3 regions of the Enterobacter sp. RHBSTW-00994 genome follow, and region 3 is predicted to be linked to each of the others. Evidence: predicted binding sites of a transcription regulator. Region 3 holds the regulator's gene; each other region holds the start of a gene.
The links. Region 3 encodes LexA, which represses DNA repair genes until DNA is damaged. Its sites were predicted from a motif close to TNCTGTATGTACATACAGNA; they were not measured.

Region 1 (4,982 bases), 1.8 Mb from region 3:
TCTGCGCCAGCAGTTTGGTTATCTCCTGAAAAATGACCAGGCGCTGATCCTTTTTGCGGCGCAAGGGCTGGTGATGATCATGAATACGCTGAAGTTTGGTGCGGCAGCCTATTTCGTAAAATATGTCCTCAGTATGCCCGTCACCTTTCTGAGCATGATGCTGACTATGGCATCGGTGGCGGGTATTGTGGCTCCGGTGATGACCGGATATCTGCTACGCAGTGGAAAGGTGAAACGCATTGTGCTGCTGGTCTACAGCCAGCTGGCGAGTGGGGCGATCACGCTGGCGATTGGCTTTATGCCAGCCAGTGCGCTCTGGTCGCATGTCGGGCTTTTTGTTTTCGCCACGCTGGCGGCAGAGCTGATTGCGGTGATCCTGTGGGCAAGCGTAGCAGATGCCGCAGATTACGGATTTTATCGTTTTGGCGTTCGCATTAACGGCATGATTGGCGGCGGTATGTTGTTCGCGACGAAAGCCGGTATGGCGGTAGGGGGCGCGCTGATAGGGTATGTGCTGGCATGGTATGGTTATCGGCCAGAAATGCACACCGTGGCGTTGCCGGATCACCTTCCGGCGTTTCGTTGGCTCTATATCTGGCTCCCGGCCTGTTGCCTGTTTTTGACGGCGGCTTTGCTGCAGTGTTATCGGCTGGATGAACAAAAAATGAGGGATGTTATGATGGCCGTTCGGGATGAGGCGGGTCGGAAAGAGGCGACACGACATGGATTATAAAAAACACATTCTCAATATTTTGCACAGTGAGCACGCGTCACGCGCGGAGATGACCCGGCGGGTTGGCGTCACCAAAGCCTACATTACCAAGCTGACATCACAGCTGTTGCAGGAAGGGTGGATTGAGGAGCGCGATATTAAAGATGTCGCCTTTGGTCGTCCGCAGCAACTTCTGGCCGTAAAAGGCGGACAAGCCTTTAGTATCAATATTATGCTGCGAAAGGGGAGTTTTCAGGGAACGCTTAACGATTACAACACCCAGGTTGATGCGCTTGCGACTCATGAATTTTCCCTGCCGGAAATGATGACGCCAGCCGAGTTGGTCATCCGCATTGCGGGTGGCATTAAAGCGCTGTGCGACGCCGCCGGGGTTGCGCAATCCCGCATCAACGTGGCCAGTGTAGCGCTACAGGGCGGGATTGAACATTTCACCGGTGTGGTACGTTATTGCCCGCTGTTTACGGACAATAACGTCAATCTGATGGCGCTTATTCAGGAGCATGTCGGGATCACCACCCGAATTTATAACATTGCTCATTGCACCAACTACCTGCTGGCAAAGCGATCGCCGGGATTATCGTATGTGGCCTTTATGCCAGGCTTTGGCAGCCTGGGATATGGCTACTGCACAAACGGTGTACCAGGGTTGGGTGAGAACGGTTTTTATCCGGAAATCGTACATTTACCGTATGAAGGCGGCATAGAACACGCCTTTAATGTCATTGAAGAGAACAAAGCAGAGACGGTGCTGACCACAGCGAAAGCACTCTACTTCGCCATTTGTTGCACTGCGCCCATTCATAACATCAAGCTGGCGATTGCCACTGGTGAATTGTTTGAAGATTACGGTGAAGAAGTCCTGCCGCGTGTTCAGGATATGCTGGATAACAACCCTAATCAGCATATTCGCGAAATTCGTCTCCGGCATGATAAAACGGGATATCACTATGGCGTGAAAGGGCTGGTCCAGCTCAGTTCAGACAGTATCACTGAGCAATTGGTTTGATGCCTTTCCACGACGGGCTTACATCAGAATTTGAGGTCAATAACATGGATTTTAGCGCACTTCATTTACAGGTTACGGCTGCGCCACCGGCGTTTCCGGGCGTTGCACCTGTCCCGCTTACCGACGCAACGATGCAGGAACGTAAGAACAATGTCCTGAAACGAATGGATGCTGAGGATTTTGACGCCATTATTGTGTATGCCGACAAAGAACACGGCAGCAACTTTGAGTACCTGACGGGGTTTATTCCCCGCTTTGAAGAGGGGTTGCTGGTGCTGGAGAAAAACGGTGACGCGACCGTGATCCTCGGCAATGAAAATCTGAAGATGGCGACATATTCCCGCCTGCCGGTCACGCTTAAGCACAGCCCGCTATTCTCGCTGCCTAACCAGCCGATGGAAAACGATAAACCCCTGAGTGTGCTGTTCGATGAAATTGGGTTGAGTGCCATGTCCCGCATTGGATTAGTCGGCTGGAAAATGTTTACTTCATCTCTGGCTGACAATAAGCAACTTTTCGATTTACCCTGGTTTATTGTCGACGCCATTCGCAACAGTATTTCGGCCAGTACGGTCCTGGAAAATGCCGCACATCTTTTTATTGGCGGAAATAAGGGTGTCCGGATCACCAATAACGCGAATGAGATTGCACATTATGAGTACGGCGCAAATCTTGCGTCAACCTGCATACTGAACGCGATGAATGCCGTGGAGCCGGGGATTCGCGAGGCGCAATTGGGCAGCTATCTCACGGCAGAAGGCCAGTACAATACGGTAGTAACGATTGCCGCTGCCGGGCAACGTTTTGAAAAGGCCAACCTTTACCCGACATATAAACCGGTGCAGCGAGGCCAGCCTCTTTCCATGACGACCGGTTTTAAAGGCGGGCTTTCCAGCCGGACTGGTTTTGTCATTGCTGATGAGAGCGAGTTGCCGGAAACGCAAAAAGACTATCTTGAACGCGTAGCGAAACCCTACTTTGGTGCTGTTGTTACCTGGCTCGAAACGATAAAAATTGGGATGAAGGGCGGGGAGATGTACTCCCTGATCTCGTCCGTTCTGCCGAAAGAAAAATATAGATGGCATCTGAATCCAGGGCATCTCAGCGCAGACGAAGAGTGGATGTCATCCCCAGTCTATAACGCCTCTACGGAAACCCTGAAAAGCGGAATGATCCTGCAGATCGATATTATTCCATCCGTCCCGGGGTACACCGGCATAAGCGCCGAAGAGAGTATCGCGTTGGCAGATCCTGCGCTTCAGAAGGAGATACAACACCTTTGGCCTGAGTTATGGGCGAGAATTGAAGCCAGAAAAAACTATATAAATAATGAGCTTAATATAAAGCTGAGCGACGATGTGATCCCACTGTCAAATACCGTGGCCTATTTGCGGCCTTTCTTACTGGCGAAAAATAAAGCCTTCACCTGTTAAACCCGCCACGGGCCGGATGAAATCCGGCTCTCTTTATCTGAATGTGTCGTTATTTCAGTGGGTTCTGTTTTTTGCGCCTGGAGAGTCTTGCAGGATAGCCTAAAAGCGTAATACTGTGTTTATATACAGTATCACGCAGGCAAGGCAATAATGAGCATCCTCTTTTCGTATCACGCCACTCAACTTATTGAGTTACCTCTTTTTTTAGAGCATGTGCCCTGCGGCTTTCCCAGCCCGGCACAGGATTACGTTGAAGATCGTCTCGATCTGAATCGGCTGGCAATAAAACATCCCAGCGCAACCTATTTTGTCAGAGTCAGTGGCGATTCGATGGTCGGGGCTGGGATCGGTGACGGCGATCTGCTGGTGGTTGATCGGTCGTTGACGGCGGTGCATGGCGACATTGTTGTAGCCTCCGTCGCCGGTGAATTTACGGTGAAGGAGCTACAAATTCGTCCAACCCTGAGGTTGCTTGCGCACAACAGGCATTATCAGCCTATTACGTTTCAGTCTGAAGAGGAGTTGCAGATCTTCGGCGTGGTCACCCATTCACTGAAGACACACAGACATGTTCGCGCTTGTTGATGTCAACAGCTTCTACGCGTCCTGTGAGACGGTTTTTCGTCCGGACCTTCAGGGAAAGCCTGTTGCGGTGGTATCTAACAATGACGGCTGCATTATTTCGCTTTCAGCAGAAGCAAAGCGACTCGGCATCAAAATGGGAGAACCGTTTTTTAAGGTAAAAGCAAATACCTATCCGTCCAGAATCAACTTTTTTAGTTCCAATTACACGCTGTATGCCGATCTTAGCCATCGAGTTATGCAGACGCTGGCCGATATCTCCCCGGCGATAGAAATTTACTCAATAGATGAAGCGTTTGTGAATGTTTCGGGTATCAGCAACTGCATTTCCCTGGCGGAATTTGGGCATAAAATGCGTAGCCAGGTCCGTCAAAATACCGGGCTCATCGTCGGCGTGGGGATTGCCCAGACGAAAACCCTGGCGAAGTTGGCAAATTTTGCGGCCAAGAAATGGCAAAGGACAGGGGGAGTGGTCGATCTATCAAATAAAGATCGCCAGCGAAAGCTGCTGGCGGTTGTGCCGGTGAGCGAAGTCTGGGGAGTGGGCAGGCGAATCAGTAAAAAGTTAAACGAGATGGGCATTACCACGGCGCTTGAACTGGCGGAAAGTTCATTGTGGGTCATACGTAAGCATTTTAACGTCGTTCTCGAGCGCACGGTGCGTGAGCTTCGTGGTGAGTGCTGTCTTGCGCTGGAAGAGTTTACGCCGACGAAGCAACAGATCATCTGTAGCCGTTCTTTTGGGCATCGCATTACGCACTATGCAGATATGCGCCAGGCCATTTGCGCCTATGCGGAGCGCGCATCGGAAAAGTTACGTGCCCAGCACCAGTTTTGCCGCTTCGTCAGTGTATTTATGCGCACCAGCCCACATGCTGAAAATGAAATTTATTACGGGAATCAGGCATCCGTAACACTGATGACCCCGACAAATGACACGCGGGACATTATTCGCGCCGCCACTGAGGGACTCGGAGGGATATGGAACGATGGGCATCGCTATATGAAGGCCGGTGTGATGCTGGCGGACTTTTTCAGTCACGGTGTCGCGCAGCTTAATCTGTTTGACGACAACCAGCCCCGCGCCAACAGTGCGGCTCTGATGGCCACCCTTGACCGCGTCAATGTCTCCGGGAAAGGAAAAGTGTGGTTTGCAGGGCAGGGAATTGAAAAATCCTGGGCAATGAAACGCGAAATGCTTTCCCCGTCTTATACCACACGTTTTTCC
Region 2 (4,982 bases), 530 kb from region 3:
GACTTCCAGTTCACCGCTGCGGATAAGCGCAGTTAACTGTTGACGGTCACGCAGCTTAGGTAACACGCTCATATGTGTAATGACCGAGCAATCGGCCTCACCTTCCCACTCACCCAGGACATCAAGCTGGCGCTCACTGAAAACCAGTACGAACGGTGTCGAGAACTCTTTTAATACAATGCGCAGTACCTTCCCGCTGAGCCGCTGACGCGCCATTTTTAACGCAGGCGCGCGGTATAAAAAGGCGTTTAATGCATTCTCGATGCCTGCGGTGACTAAAGGTTTAAAGGGCACAGAAGACCTCCACTCAGAACTTGTAACCGCGATGCAGCGCGACGACACCCGCCGTCATGTTGAAGTACTCAACGTTTTCAAATGCAGCATCCTGCATCATCGCTTTTAAGGTGTCCTGATCAGGGTGCATGCGGATAGATTCCGCCAGGTAACGGTAGCTTTCAGCATCGTTCGCAACCAGCTCGCCAATGCGCGGCAAAATATGGAACGAGTAAGCATCGTAGGCTTTGCTGAGTGGCTCGATAACCGGTTTAGAGAATTCAAGCACCAGCAAACGTCCACCGGGTTTAAGCACGCGGTACATAGAGCGCAGTGCTTTATCTTTGTCTGTAACATTACGCAGGCCAAAAGAGATGGTGATGCAATCAAAGGTATTGTCCGGGAACGGCAGCGCTTCGGCGTTTGCCTGCACATATTCAACATTGCCCACAACACCGATGTTACGCAGCTTCTCACGACCCATTTTCAACATGGAGTCGTTGATATCAGCCAGAACAACACGACCGGTTTCACCCACCAGGCGGGAGAATTTCGCCGTCAGGTCGCCCGTACCGCCAGCCAGATCCAGAACCGTTTGCCCACGGCGCACGCCGCTACAATCGATAGTGAAGCGTTTCCACAAGCGATGAATGCCGAATGACATCAAATCATTCATCACATCGTATTTCGCCGCCACGGAGTGAAATACGTGAGCCACCATGTCAGCTTTCTGTGCTTTGGCGACAGTCTGAAAACCAAAATGCGTCGTGTCTTGTGAATCGTCAACCATCTCAGAGCCTGCTTGTTCAGTAAAATGTTCGTGAAGTGTAACAGATTGGCCGCGTTTGCCCTACGATTCAACCACCACCAAAGAGACGATCACTCGGTTCAGACGATGGTATTTTTGTCTCTAAACCGTTGCCTTCACTGTTTAAATTTTGTTCGCCCCTCCCTTCGCGCAGCCGATATTCTTCGTCCTGCGCGGTCGCCTGTTCGACTAAATCCGGATTAATCTCGCGTTTAACCTCAACCCCCAGGCTGCGGAATGCTTCTGCTTGCACCAGTAAATTCCCACGCCCGGAAGAGAGTTTTTTCATCGCCTGCCGGTAGTTGTCCTGCGCACGATCCAGGTTTTGCCCAACAGAAGACATATCATCAACAAACAGACGCAGTTTGTCATACAGCTTACTGGCACGATCGGCAATCTGCTGCGCGTTACGGCTTTGGTGCTCATAGCGCCAGAGGTTGGCAATGGTTCTCAGGGCCACCAGTAATGTCGTGGGGCTGACCAGCATAATATTGTTTTTCAGCGCTTCAGTGATGAGTTCTGGTTGCCGGTCGAGCGCCAGCAGGAAGGCGGGTTCAACCGGGATAAACATCAGGACATAATCCAGGGAACGCAGCCCTGGCAACTGCTGGTAGTCTTTTCGGCCCAACAACCGGATATGGTTACGCACCGAAGCGATATGCTCCTGCAACGCTGACTCACGCGTGAAATCATCCTCGGCATTGAAATAACGCTCATAGGCGACCAGCGTCATTTTGGCATCAATAACAACGTCTTTGCCCTGCGGTAATCGTACGATGACATCGGGTTGCATCCGCGCGCGCGTATCCGTTTCTATGCTGACCTGGGTTTCATACTCATAGCCCTCTCGCAGCCCAGAGGCCTCCAGCACGCGAGTCAGGACAACTTCGCCCCAATTCCCCTGAGTTTTGTTATCACCCTTAAGCGCACGCGTCAGATTGACGGCTTCCTGCGCCATCTGAGCATTAAGCTGTTGAAGGTTACGAATTTCATGCGCCAGCGTGTGGCGTTCGCGCGCCTCCTGGCCAAAGCTGTCCTGAACCTGGCGACGAAAACCGTCCAGTTGCTCGCGCAGCGGCGTCAAAAGGCCATTCAGACTTTGGCGGTTTTGCTCATCAACGCGGCGGTTACTGTGCTCGAAAATACGGTTAGCAAGGTTTTCAAACTGCTCGCTCAGGCGCTGTTCACTGTTGATCATCTGGCGGATTTTGTCTTCCGCGTGCAGTTGAGTGGATTCAAGGCGGGTGGTTACCTCACGGAGATCGGCTTCCAGCGAGGTGTTGATATCGCGCAGGTTGCGCAGTTCATTGTTGAGCAATTCGCACTCATCACGCCAGTGAGAACTTTGAGCAAGCTGTTGTTTTGTCGCACTTAACTCTGCGACCATCTCTTCACGCTCTGCCAGTTGATCGGCTTTCTGATGCGCGTGCTGGTAGCTGGAAATCAGCCAGCCTATTCCCACGCCCACCAGCGCAATCACCGCATAAATCAGGATTGAGATATCCACAATGCCCCCTGCATCAACGTACTACCCGCACAAAATAGAATTGTGCTGTATAAACGTCCAGTTTGAAAGGGTTTTCCTGCGAGGCACTACGCAAAAAATAAAAGGCCGAACATGTCGGCCTTTTATCTCAGAAATGCGAATTAGATCAGACGACGAGCCGCTTCAACCACAATTTTCACTGCATGGCTTTCAGTTTGTTTCATGGTTTCTGCGTTCGGGATCTCCTGCTGAGTACGGTTGACGATAACGCCCGCCACCATACCGGCACGCAGACCCTGGCTCGCACACATCGTCAACAGCGTTGCAGATTCCATTTCGTAGTTCATCACGCCCATAGACTGCCACTCTTCCATTGAGCCTTTGAAACGGCTCACCACACGGCCAGAGAAGGTGTCGTAACGCTCCTGGCCTGGGTAGAAGGTATCAGAAGAGGCGGTGACGCCAATGTGGGTCGTTGCACCAATCGCTTTCGCTGCATCAACCAGTGCAGTTGTGCATTCGAAGTCAGCAACAGCCGGGAATTCCATTGGTGCAAAGTGCAGGCTTGCCCCGTCCAGACGCACAGATGCCGTCGTCACCAGTACGTCACCGACGTTAATGTGCGGCTGGATAGCCCCGGTCGTCCCAATGCGCAGGAAGGTGCGAATGCCCAGTTGTGCCAGCTCTTCCACTGCGATAGAGGTGGATGGGCCGCCAATACCGGTTGAACATACGATCACGGCTTTACCGTCCAGCTCTGCACGCCAGGTGGTGAACTCGCGATGGGATGCCAGCTTAACCGGCTTATCCATCAGCGCGGCGATCTTTTCCACACGCTCAGGGTCACCAGGGACGATAGCGAGCGTGGCCCCTTGTAAATCATTTTTAGTGAGGCCGAGATGAAAAACATCAGACTTAGACATAGGTGGCTCCTCTGTGGGTCGGTTAGTCAGAAGAAGTAAAACGGTACTTTACAGAAGCACCAGGCTTAATTTCGTGACTGACATCACCATGAATGAAAATGCTTGCAGTTAATTTCCATAAAATAGTGATTTACATCACATTAACAAGTTATATCGTAAGGTGTTGCACAAAAGATAGACCGTTTCGGGCACTGTGAGTTGTTACCCTGGTGTCTATATTTACCTTTGCGTTAACTCATTGGTACGGAGAATGCCATGACTGAAAAAACACGTTTTGCACCTGCAGCGGCCCCGCATGCTTCAACAATCATCTCAACCCCGGAAGATGCCATCAGCGCAGGTGAAACATCTATACCCTCGCAGGGTGACAATATGCCTGCTTACCACGCACGCCCGAAATCAGCCGAGGGGCCTCTTCCTATCGTGATCGTGGTTCAGGAAATTTTTGGAGTCCACGAACATATTCGCGATCTGTGCCGTCGACTGGCGCAGGAAGGTTATCTTGCCGTTGCGCCGGAACTCTATTTCCGCCAGGGCGATCCCAATGATTACGGTGATATCCCGACGCTGTTCAATAATCTGGTAAGCAAAGTACCAGACGCACAGGTGTTGGCCGATCTGGACCATGTTGCCAACTGGGCTGCCCGTAATGGCGGCGATCCCCATCGTTTGATGGTAACGGGTTTCTGCTGGGGTGGACGCATCAGCTGGCTCTACGCCGCGCACAATCCACAGCTTAAAGCAGCCGTGGCGTGGTACGGGAAACTGGTGGGAGAGAAAACGCTCAACTCACCTAAGCAACCAGTTGATGTCGCCATTGATTTAAACGCCCCTGTGCTGGGCTTGTACGGCGGCGAGGATACCAGTATTCCCGTTGATACCATTGAGACGATGCGCCATGCACTCCGTGCTGCAAACGCGAAGGCGGAAATCGTAGTGTATCCGGAAGCAGGTCACGCGTTTAACGCGGACTATCGCGCGAGCTATCACGAAGAGTCGGCAAAAGATGGCTGGCAAAGAATGCTGGCGTGGTTTGCTCAGTACGGGATTAAAAAGTAGCCGCCCTGAAACAGGTGTGTTTGCTCACACTATTTCAACAATTTTTTTAATTCAAAAAACGTACAGCATCGAATTTTTTGCTGCTGTACGTGAAGTTATGACCCTCTTCACAGTCATTTACCTCCCCCTGTCCGAATGCAAAATTTTCGTTGCTATGCGCCAAACTTTTTTCCTGTTTAACCCCTCTTTTCTCCTGGATACTCAGTAGCAGAACGAACGGAACGGTTGATTTTCAAACAGGAGATTTATCATGACGCAATCCGCATTTCACGCTCAACCTTTTGCTTTACCTTTTGATCTTAATACCACTGCACTCGTTATGATCGACATGCAGCGCGACTTTGTCGAAGCTGGCGGCTTTGGTGAAGCGCTGGGTAATGATGTCTCGCTAGTCCGAAGCGCAATTGAACCTTGCAAAAAGGTTCTGGCAGCA
Region 3 (4,982 bases):
CAGACATCCTGCAACTGACCGCTTTCCCCCGCACCGTACGCGTGCCCGGAGTGGGCTTCAACGGCATAGGCAAAGCCGTCCAGTGCATAGGCGGTAAAGGTCAGCAGCGTCATCAGTACTGCATTAACCGCCACAATCTCTGGCCCAAGGCGCGCGCCGAAAACCGTGAGCGCACCAAAACAGAGTTGCAGGAGGAACGAGCGGAGCATAATGTCGCGATTCAGCGCCAGGAGTTTACGGATATTGCCGCGCCAGGCTGCTTTCAGCATCGCCAGAGAGATACCGCGCATTTTCAGCACCCGCCACACCATCCATAACCCAATGATGAACGTCCCGTACTCCGCAATGGCAGTCGCCAGTGCCGCCCCCTGCACGTTCATGTGCAGCCCCATCACCAGCCACAGGTCGAGCACAATGTTGAGGATATTTCCCACCACCAGCAGGATCACGGGGGCACGCGCGTACTGAACGCCCAGCAGCCAGCCAAGCAACACCAGGTTTGCCAGCGAGGCCGGAGCACTGAGCCAGCGGATCTCAAGAAAGCGACGAGCCTGTTCGAGAACGGCCTCGCTACCTCCTACAATATGCAATGCGAGATCGATTAGCGGAGCACGTAACAGGACGATCACAGCACCCGCTCCCAGCGCCAGAATCAATGGCTGAACCAGAGCACGCGCCAGACGAAGCGGATCTTTCGCACCAAACGCCTGAGCGGTAAGACCCGTGGTACTCATCCGCAAAAAAAGCAACAGCATGAAGAGGAAGCTGGTCGCTGTCGCGCCAATCGCCACACCGCCCAGATAGACCGGCGAATCCAGATGGCCAATTACTGCCGTGTCCACCAGTCCCAATAACGGAACGGTGATATTCGAAAAGATCATTGGCAACGCAAGACGCCACAGCGCCTTATCTGAAGCAGTCAGCAGTGACATGAGAAAATACCGGGGCAGGAAAATAAGTCAGGCTGCGGGGATACCGCAGCCTGTCAGGAAGAGATTACAGCCATTCACCGTTACGGATAACGCCAACGGCAAGGCCTTCAATAGAGAAACTTTGCTCGCGAAGGTCAACTTCGATAGGAGAAAACTCGCTATTTTCTGGCAGAAGCTGAACGGTATTACCCTGTTTTTTCAGTCGCTTAACGGTCACTTCATCATCGATACGCGCGACAACAACTTGCCCGTTACGCACATCCTGCGTTTTATGTACCGCCAGCAAGTCACCATCAAGAATACCGATATCTTTCATTGACATGCCACTTACGCGAAGCAGGAAATCAGCGCTTGGTTTAAACATGCCTGGATCAACCTGGTAATGGCCTTCGATATGCTGCTGTGCCAACAGAGGCTCGCCCGCAGCCACTCGGCCTACAAGCGGAATACCGGTTTCTTCTTCCACCAAAAGGCGAATACCACGTGAAGCACCGGAAACAATCTCCAGGACGCCCTTACGTGCCAGCGCTTTGAGGTGCTCTTCGGCAGCATTTGGAGAACGGAAACCCAGACGCTGAGCGATCTCCGCACGCGTGGGTGGCATACCCGTCTGGCCGATATGATCCCGGATGAGATCAAACACCTCTTGCTGCCTGGTCGTTAACGCTTTCATTCCGCCCCCTGGGTGTATATACAGTTATGCTGTGAGTATATACAGTCAAAGGTGATTTTGGAATCAAAAACTGCACAAAAAACCAGGGAGTTACTTATTCCTGAAGGCTTATCGGAAATGTGACCAAAGAAGCGTGCCCCAGGTAATCATGGCGGTAATAATCGCCAGTAATACCGCTGCGGAACCCATATCTTTCGCACGCCCAGAAAGCTCGTGAAAATCAGAGCCAATACGGTCCACCACAGCTTCAATAGCACTATTAAGAATTTCCACTATCATCACCAAAAGCACCGAGCCAATAAGAAGAACGCGGGTGATAGCATCAACATCAAGGAAACAGGCGATAATCACCGCGACAATAGCGGCGATACCTTCCTGACGGAAAGCAGCCTCATTGATCCAGGCGGCGCGGAAACCTTTCCATGAATAGCCAGCTGCTTTGATAATTCGGGTTAACCCAGTGGTATTATTGGCCATTAAAAGAACCTTTTATGAGAAATAGCGTCAGTAACTATAGCCGCAGTCCATTTGACTGCCGCCTGAAGTATGACGGGTAACAACAGAAATTTTGCGCGCTTTCTGTTATCCTTGCGCAGCAATTGCATTATTAACCAGAGGCTTTACATCGTTTATGTCCGGCTGGCCACGAATTTACTACAAATTACTTAATTTACCATTAAGCGTCCTGGTAAAAAGCAAGTCTATCCCAGCAGAACCCGCGCTGGAATTAGGGCTCGATACCTCTCGCCCTATTATGTATGTTTTGCCTTACAACTCGAAGGCTGACTTGCTGACGCTCCGCGCCCAATGTCTGGCGCATGACTTACCCGATCCGCTTGAACCGCTGGAAATTGATGGCACATTGTTGCCACGCTATGTCTTCATCCACGGCGGACCGCGTGTGTTTACCTATTACACGCCAAAAGAAGAGTCCATCAAGCTGTTCCATGATTACCTCGACCTGCACCGCAGCAACCCCGATCTGGATGTTCAGATGGTTCCGGTGTCGGTGATGTTTGGTCGTCGTCCTGGGCGCGAAAAGGGTGAAGAAAACCCACCGCTGCGTATGCTTAACGGCATCCAGAAATTCTTTGCGGTGTCATGGCTAGGCCGTGATAGCTTCGTGCGTTTTTCCCCTTCCGTCTCCCTGCGCCGAATGGCGGACGAACACGGTACGGATAAAATCATTGCGCAAAAACTGGCGCGTGTTGCGCGTATGCACTTTGCCCGTCAACGTCTGGCTGCTGTAGGCCCACGCCTTCCGGCGCGTCAGGACCTTTTCAACAAGTTGCTGGCTTCCAAAGCCATAGCACGCGCTGTTGAAGACGAAGCCCGTAGCAAGAAGATTTCACACGAGAAAGCACAACAGAATGCCATCGCCCTGATGGAAGAGATCGCTGCGAACTTCTCCTATGAGATGATTCGTCTGTCCGATCGTATCCTGAGCTTCACGTGGAACCGTCTCTATCAGGGGATCAACGTGCATAACGCAGAGCGTGTGCGTCAGTTGGCTCACGACGGTCATGAAATTGTCTATGTGCCCTGCCACCGCAGCCACATGGACTACCTTCTGCTCTCCTACGTGCTTTATCACCAGGGGCTGGTTCCACCGCACATTGCTGCCGGTATCAACCTGAACTTCTGGCCAGCGGGCCCGATTTTCCGCCGCCTGGGTGCGTTCTTTATTCGCCGTACCTTCAAGGGCAACAAACTCTATTCCACCGTGTTCCGTGAGTATCTGGGCGAGCTGTTCAGCCGCGGCTATTCCGTTGAATATTTCGTTGAGGGTGGCCGTTCCCGTACCGGGCGTCTACTCGATCCGAAGACGGGCACGCTGTCGATGACGATTCAGGCGATGCTGCGTGGGGGAACGCGTCCTATCACACTGGTTCCGATTTACATTGGCTATGAACACGTCATGGAAGTGGGAACCTACGCGAAAGAACTGCGCGGAGCGACCAAAGAGAAAGAGAGCCTGCCGCAGATGCTGCGCGGCCTGAGCAAGCTTCGCAACCTCGGCCAGGGCTATGTGAACTTTGGCGAACCAATGCCACTGATGACCTACCTGAATCAGCATGTACCAGAGTGGCGTGAGTCTATCGATCCAATCGAAGCCATCCGTCCCGCCTGGCTCACCCCAACGGTAAATAACATTGCGGCCGATCTGATGGTGCGTATTAACAATGCCGGTGCGGCTAACGCCATGAACCTGTGTTGTACTGCACTTCTCGCCTCGCGCCAGCGCTCGCTGACCCGTGAGCAACTGACCGAGCAGGTCGATTGTTATCTGGACATCATGCGTAATGTTCCGTATTCACCTGACTCAACCGTTCCTGCAGCAACGGCCAGCGCCCTGCTTGATCACGCGTTGCAGATGAACAAGTTCGAAGTCGAGAAAGATACGATCGGTGACATCATCATTCTGCCGCGCGAGCAGGCGGTGCTGATGACGTACTATCGTAATAACATTGCGCACATGCTGATGCTGCCATCGCTGATGGCGGCCATTATTACTCAGCACCGTCGCATTTCTCGTCAGGAAGTGCTGCGTCACGTTGAAGCGCTCTACCCAATGCTGAAAGCCGAGCTGTTCCTGCGCTGGAGCAAAGAAGAGCTGGCGGCAGAGCTGGACAAACTCACCGTTGAATTGCATCGTCAGGGGCTGATCACCGTGAATAACGATGAGCTCAACATCAACCCATCACGTTCCCGTACTCTGCAGCTGCTGGCCGCTGGCGCACGTGAGACGTTGCAACGCTATGCCATCACCTTCTGGTTGCTGAGTGCGAACCCGTCGATTAACCGTGGAACGCTGGAAAAAGCGAGTCGCACACTGGCACAACGTCTGTCCGTCCTGCACGGCATTAACGCACCAGAGTTCTTCGACAAAGCGGTCTTTAGTTCGCTGGTGCTGACGCTGCGTGACGAGGGCTTTATCAGTGATACGGGTGATGCCGAGCCTGAAGAGACACTGAAGGTTTACCAGATGCTGGCAGAGTTGATTACCTCTGATGTACGCCTGACGATTGAGAGTGCGGCACAAGACGAGTGATACCCTCTCCGGTGGAAAGGATGAAAGGATGGCAGCCAGATGGCTGCCATTTTTTTACGAGAAGTAGCTCATCGCCAGCCCTAAAAACAGCACCAGACCAACGTAGTTATTATTCAGGAAGGCCTTAAAACACGCGTCACGCTCACGTTTCGCTATCAGCTTTTGCTGATACGCAAACAGCAGCCCCGCCACCAGCACTGACCAGTAGAACGCCCAGTTGAGCCCGTTCAGACGGCCAATCTCTACCATCAACGCCAGCACCGCGACCTGCAAGATACCGATGATCAGTTTGTCCTGACGACCAAACAGGATCGCGGTCGATTTG

Region 1: a site for LexA is predicted at 3,284-3,303, ahead of umuD (translesion error-prone DNA polymerase V autoproteolytic subunit). Genes of this name have one in related genera too.
Region 2: a site for LexA is predicted at 2,632-2,651, ahead of rmuC (DNA recombination protein RmuC). Genes of this name have one in related genera too.

What each region holds. Positions count from the first base shown of each region.
Region 1 is NZ_CP056199.1:2,107,021-2,112,002, forward strand. It holds gene HV346_RS10135 (glycoside-pentoside-hexuronide (GPH):cation symporter) at 1-733, shown strand, start outside; gene HV346_RS10140 (NagC family transcriptional regulator) at 723-1,739, shown strand; gene HV346_RS10145 (aminopeptidase P family protein) at 1,784-3,172, shown strand; gene umuD (translesion error-prone DNA polymerase V autoproteolytic subunit) at 3,323-3,757, shown strand; gene umuC (translesion error-prone DNA polymerase V subunit UmuC) at 3,741-4,982, shown strand, end outside.
Region 2 is NZ_CP056199.1:4,633,904-4,638,885, forward strand. It holds gene ubiJ (ubiquinone biosynthesis protein UbiJ) at 1-294, opposite strand, end outside; gene ubiE (bifunctional demethylmenaquinone methyltransferase/2-methoxy-6-polyprenyl-1,4-benzoquinol methylase UbiE) at 308-1,063, opposite strand; gene rmuC (DNA recombination protein RmuC) at 1,131-2,588, opposite strand; gene udp (uridine phosphorylase) at 2,729-3,490, opposite strand; gene HV346_RS22150 (dienelactone hydrolase family protein) at 3,746-4,549, shown strand; gene HV346_RS22155 (cysteine hydrolase) at 4,800-4,982, shown strand, end outside.
Region 3 is NZ_CP056199.1:275,193-280,174, reverse strand. It holds gene dinF (MATE family efflux transporter DinF) at 1-932, opposite strand, end outside; gene lexA (transcriptional repressor LexA) at 997-1,605, opposite strand; gene HV346_RS01285 (diacylglycerol kinase) at 1,714-2,082, opposite strand; gene plsB (glycerol-3-phosphate 1-O-acyltransferase PlsB) at 2,237-4,657, shown strand; gene ubiA (4-hydroxybenzoate octaprenyltransferase) at 4,712-4,982, opposite strand, start outside.